DNA from 2 places in the Exiguobacterium sp. s149 genome. Region 1 is predicted to be linked to the other one. Evidence: predicted binding sites of a transcription regulator. Region 1 holds the regulator's gene; the other holds the start of a gene.
What was found. The regulator Rex, encoded in region 1, represses fermentation and respiration genes when NADH is low (regulators of the CRP and FNR family bind a similar motif). The targets are predictions, from matches to a motif close to TTGTGAAATATTTCACAA.
Positions count from the first base shown of each region.

Region 1 (3,155 bases):
CCGGCGGCGTGATGAATGCCGCGATGACGAACAAGGCGAAGTACGCATACTTCCGAATCGATGACAGGAAGTACGGTGTCACGACACCGATGCGCGTCAAGAACATCGTCACGACCGGCAACTGGAATAACAGTCCGAATGGAATGGTCAGTTGCAGCAAGAACGTGAAGTAGTTCGACGCCCCGATGATTTGCGTCAGACCGAGGTCTTGCCCGAGGTCCGTCGAGATATCGAGGACGAGCGGGAACAACCAATAGTAGGCGAACGCAAGACCGATCAGGAACAAGATGAAGATGATCGGGATATAAGCGAGCGTCGCTTTCCGCTCGTTCGGATGCAGACCAGGTGCGACGAACGCCCACAGTTGATACAGTAGAAACGGACCGGATGCGACGAGACCGATGACGAGCGCCAAGTTCAAGTAAATCATGAGCGGGTCCGCGACCCCAAAGGCGTTCAGCTCAAGCCCTCGTTCGACGAGGTCCGCCTGCAGATAGGCGAGCACGTATTTGACACTCGGCAAAGCGATTAGAAAGAAGGCAAAGACGACAAATGCCGACAGCATCAGTCGTCTCCGCAGCTCTGTCAAGTGGTCGGACAGCGCCCGCTCTTGATCAGGTTGATGATTCATGATTACTGCTCTTTCTTCTCAAGTTCTTTCTTATCTTTCTCGTCATGTTCGTTCATCATGCCGTTTGTGGCATTTTTGAACTCACGGAGCGTTTGTCCGGCGGCGCGTCCGAATTCAGGCAATTTCTTCGGCCCGAAGATGATAAGCGCGACGATGGCGATAATGAAGATACTCGCTCCCCCAGGAATACCGACGACGAGCAACGATGATAGTAATTCCATTATTGATGGACCCCCTCAGCAGATGGATAGTGTTGCATAAAGTAAATGAGCGACTGGAGTTCGATCGACAAGTCGATGTGGTGGACGCGGACCGTATCCGGCACAGTAAGTCTGGCCGGTGTGAAGTTCAAGATGCCGCGAATACCGAAGCGGACCAAGTCGTCCGCGACCGGTTGCGCATAGGCAGACGGCACCGTGAGAATGGCGACGTCAATCTTGTTCTGTTTCATGATCTGTTCCATCTCATCAACGTGATGAATCGGGACACCGGACATCGTCGTGCCGACTTTTGTCTCGTCTGCGTCGAACCCGACGACGATATGTGTGTTATTGTTTTTAAGGAAGTTATAGTTGACGAAAGCTGTCCCAAGATGACCAACCCCGACCAAGGCGACGTTCGTAATCTCGTCCTGATTCAGTGTCTTACGGAAAAAGTCTAACAGATACTGTACGTTATAGCCATATCCCTTTTTCCCGAGCGCACCGAAGTACGAAAAATCGCGACGGATTGTGGCCGAATCGACCTTGACCGCCTCGCTCAGTTCAGCAGAAGAGACACGCTGTTTTCCTGATGAATGTAGGCTTTGGATAAACCGATAGTATAGTGGCAACCGTTTGGCTGTCGCTTGCGGAATCTTTGGTTCGTTTTGACTCAACGGAAAGAGCCTCCTTTTTACGACGCGTTTCAAACGAATCTAATTTCATACACCTTGATTGTAAACGAATTCACATGACCACTCAATGAATATACCTGAAATGGGGAAGAAATAAAGTATACTAAATAGAGAGAAAGGGGTTTTTTCACTTGATCCTACTGCAAGTCAATAACTTATCGAAATCATTCGGCGTCGAACCGATTTTAGAGAACGTCAAACTCGAAATTCAAGAAGGCGAACGCGTCGCGCTCGTCGGCCGTAACGGTGCCGGCAAGTCGACACTGCTCAAAGTCATCGCCGGGGAATACAACTACGACTCGGGCGACATCATGAAGCCGAAAGACGTCACCATCGGCTACCTGGCCCAAGACTCAGGACTCGAATCCAACGAGACGATTTGGAATGAGATGCTTACTGTCTTCACCGATTTAATCGAACAAGAAAAGACGCTGCGCCGCATGGAGCAAGACATGGGTTCCGAGCGCATCTTGAACGACCCGGCCGCCTATGAGCGCCTCTTGTCGTCTTACGATGAAGAACAGCATACGTTCAAAGACCGTGGCGGCTATCAATATGAGGCGACGATCCGCTCTGTCCTTCACGGGATGCGGTTCTATCCGGACGACTTCGAACGCCGCATCGATACGCTCTCCGGCGGACAGCGGACACGTCTCGCTCTCGCCAAGATGCTGCTCCAAAGTCCAGACCTGCTCATCTTGGATGAGCCGACGAACCACTTGGACATCGAGACACTCGGCTGGCTTGAGAAGTATTTGAGCGGCTATAAAGGCGCCGTCCTCATCGTCTCCCACGACCGCTACTTCCTCGACCGCGTCGTCTCGGTCGTCTATGAGTTGTCGCGCCACCGGAGCCGTCGCTTCGTCGGCAACTACACGAAGTACCTTGAACAGAAGGCTGCCATTTACGAGCAAGAGAAGAAACAGTTCGAGTCGCAACAAGAAGAGATTGCCAAGATGCAGGACTTCATCCAGCGTAACATCGCCCGGGCGACGACGACGAAGCGGGCACAGAGTGTCCGTAAACGGCTCGAGAAAGTCGACCGGATGGAAGCGCCGGACGGTGATGAGCGCAGCGCCGTCCTCTCGTTCTCAATCAAACGTCAAAGCGGGAACGACGTATTGAGCGGCAGCGACCTCGCCATCGGCTATGAAGAACCGATCGCCCAAAATCTCCGCTTCCAATTGCAGCGCGGCGAATCGGTCGCCCTCGTCGGCCCGAACGGAGTCGGCAAATCAACGCTCCTGAAAGTGTTGACGAAACAACAGCCGCCCCTTACCGGTGACATCCGCTACGGCACCGGCGTCGAAATCGGCTACTACGACCAGGAGCAACAGAACTTGTCGGACGCCAACCGTGTCATCGACGAGATTTGGAACGACTGGCCGCTCATGCGCGAACAAGAAGTGCGGAGTCTGCTTGGACAGTTCCTGTTCAGCGGTGACGATGTCATGAAACGTGTCCATGAACTGTCGGGTGGTGAACGGGCCCGCTTGACGCTCGCGAAACTAAAGCTCGAGCAACCGAACTTGCTCATCTTGGATGAGCCGACGAACCACTTGGACCTCGATTCGAAGATGATTCTCGAGAACGCCCTCGTCGACTATCCGGGCACAATTCTGTTCGTGT
Region 1 covers NZ_JACSLZ010000009.1:8,517-11,671, reverse strand. The annotation lists gene tatC (twin-arginine translocase subunit TatC) at 1-631, opposite strand, end outside; gene KNP81_RS11815 (twin-arginine translocase TatA/TatE family subunit) at 634-852, opposite strand; gene KNP81_RS11810 (redox-sensing transcriptional repressor Rex) at 852-1,508, opposite strand; gene KNP81_RS11805 (ABC-F family ATP-binding cassette domain-containing protein) at 1,658-3,155, shown strand, end outside.

Region 2 (3,155 bases), on a different contig from region 1:
CCTCCGTTCATGCTGTAAAGGAGTGCTTTTGCCATGTTGGCGCGGGCACCGAAGAACTGCATCTGTTTCCCGATCTTCATCGGTGACACACAGCAGGCGATGCCATAATCGTCGCCGAACTCTGGAAGCATGAGGTCGTCGTTCTCATATTGGATCGCAGACGTCTCAATCGACATCTTCGCACAATATTGTTTGAAGCCTTCTGGCAATTTCGTCGACCAAAGCACCGTCAAGTTCGGTTCTGGTGCTGGTCCGAGGTTCGAAAGTGAATGCAAGAAGCGGAACGAGCTCTTCGTCACGTTCGAGCGTCCGTCTTCGCTCATCCCACCGATTGACTCGGTCACCCATGTTGGGTCACCTGAGAACAATTCGTTGTAGTCAGGCGTGCGTAAGAATTTGACGATCCGGAGCTTCATAATGAAGTGGTCGACGATTTCTTGGACATCCGACTCGGTCAAACGACCCGCTTCGATGTCACGCTCTGCGTATACATCAAGGAATGTCGAGACACGTCCGAGTGACATCGCGGCACCGTTCTGTTCTTTGACGGCTGCGAGATAAGCGAGGTAAACCCATTGATATGCCTCTTGTGTATTTTCCGCCGGCCGGCCGAGGTCAAACCCGTACGCCGCACCGAGCTGTTTCAACTCTTGGAGGGCCCGGAGCTGTTCAGACATTTCTTCCCGTGTCCGAATGTCAGACTCTGATAAGAAACCGCCACGGTTCGCCAAGTCTTTTTTACGTGCGGCAATCAAGAAGTCTAACCCGTACAAGGCAACGCGACGGTAGTCGCCGATAATCCGTCCACGTCCGTAAGCGTCAGGAAGTCCTGTGATAATCCCTGACTTCCGTGCTGCTCGCATCTCAGGTGTGTACGCATCGAAGACACCTTGGTTATGCGTTTTGCGGATTTCCGAATAAATCTTTGTGATTTCAGGGTTCGGTTCGAAGCCATACGATTCAAGTGCAGCGTCGACCATCCGGATGCCGCCGTTCGGATGAATCGAACGTTTGAACGGCTCGTCCGTTTGAACGCCGACCACTTTCTCCAGCTCTTTGTTTAAGTATCCTGGTCCGTGCGAGACGATTGTCGATGGGTTGTTTTGATCGACTGCCCAAACACCACCGCGTTCGCGCTCTTCTTTCGTCAATTCCATCACTTGTGCCCAAAGACGATTCGTCGCTTCGGTCGGTCCGACGAGGAAACGGTCGTCTCCTGTGTACTCATGTCGGTTCAAACGGATAAACTCACCGACGTTCACTTCATTCGTCCACTGCCCAGGTACAAATCCTGACCAGGCTGATTTAATTTCGGTTGCCATTGTGGGTCACTCCTCATAGTTGAGATAACTGCGTGCTTTCTATAAGTTGAGTGTACGTGAAAACGTGAACATTATGTTTTACATTCTTGTGAAAGTTGTAACAATCTCATGAACGTTGGCGTGAAGCCATTTTTGTAAGCGCTTTAAATTCTGTTATAACGTATTTCTCATTAACTATGAAACAGATAAATCACGTCACGACGCGATTCAAGTCGATTCTGTATCATCTGAATTCGGATGTGACGATTTGTACAGTTTTTAGTGTGATGTATATCACGACTCAGGGATAGAACTTGAATTTTTGCCTTACATCGGACACAATGAAGGCAGAACATTGTAGAAGAGGAAGGGGTTCTTCCCATGACGTACGAATTATTGACAGCTGATCACGACTTGAAAGCCGGTGACCGCATCTCCCTTAAAGTAGAAGCGAACGGTGAACAACGTGATGGATTTATCACAGAATTTGAAGACGCAGGTTTTTGGATTCGGTTTGACGACGACATCGAAAACGAGGATTTTATCGATTACCGCGATAACTTGCTCGCTGCGCTCATCTCGCGCCCGATTGACGTGGCAGCGACATATCCAGAGCTCGCCTCATACGAACGGTTGACGAAAGAATTGCAGTATCGTGTCTATCAAGGCTTCACCGTTGAAGGCGTTGAGGCGTCGGCTGACCAAATCGATGTGCATATCAAACTCATCGAGGACGGACAGACGTTCACACAGACACTTCGCTCTTCATTCGACCAAGACACGGAACATGTTCGCTATATTTAAAACAGGGAGCACTTATGCTTCCTTTGTTTTTGCCCCACGATAAGGAGAAATGATATGAACTTTACAAAACCATTTATTAACGAAGCCTGGGATCGCCTTGGCTTCACTGAACCAATGCCGGTCCAAGCAGAAGCGTTCCCGCTTCTGTTGGACGGTAAAGACGTCACGATTGAAGCGCCGACAGGTACCGGGAAGACGCTTGCTTATTTGTTACCCGCCATTGAAAAAATCGACGCATCGAACGACCGAATTCAAGTCGTCATCGTCGCGCCGACGCGTGAGCTCGTCATGCAGATTCAAACGGTCGCGCAACGATTTACCGAGAAAGGTGATGTCCGCATCGCTTCATTTATTGGCGGTGTCGAATTGAAACGTCAAATCGATCGCTTAAAGAAAAAGCCGCATTTGATCGTCGGGACACCAGGCCGACTCGTCGAACTGATCGACAAGAAAAAATTGAAGCTTCATGAGACGCACACGATCGTCCTCGATGAAGCCGACCAAATCATCGACAGCGGATTGACAGAAGCCGCCGAACGCATCATCAAGCACACGGCGCACGAACATCAAATCGCCCTCGTATCGGCAACGCTCACAGACACGCTTCAAGCATGGGCGGCCCCGTTCTTAAAGGAGCCGGCACACGTGAAAATCGAACGAGCCGTGAGCAGTCAAGTGACGTACGGCTACATGTTGACGACACGCCGCTACAAGCCGGAATTGCTTCGTCGTTTGTCACACGTCAACGGTGTCAAAGCGCTCGCTTTCATCAACAACCGCTCATTCTTGCCACCACTCAGAGGCGAACTCGATAAAATGAAAGTGAACTACCGGATGCTCGACAGCCTAAAAGGGAAACGTGAACGTGTCGAAACGCTTCGCGAATTCCGTAAAGGCGACTATCCGCTCCTCATCACGACAGGTCTCGCGGCCCGTGGTCTCGACATCGAAGAAGTGACGCACGTCGTCCACTTCGATTTGCCAGAATCGATTGACGACTTCATTCACCGCTCGGGCCGGACGGCACGCGGGAATGCGGCCGGGACCGTG
Region 2 covers NZ_JACSLZ010000006.1:129,297-132,451, reverse strand. The annotation lists gene pflB (formate C-acetyltransferase) at 1-1,322, opposite strand, end outside; gene KNP81_RS10240 (hypothetical protein) at 1,683-2,105, shown strand; gene KNP81_RS10235 (DEAD/DEAH box helicase) at 2,160-3,155, shown strand, end outside.
Region 2: a site for Rex is predicted at 1,409-1,426, ahead of pflB (formate C-acetyltransferase). Genes of this name have one in related genera too.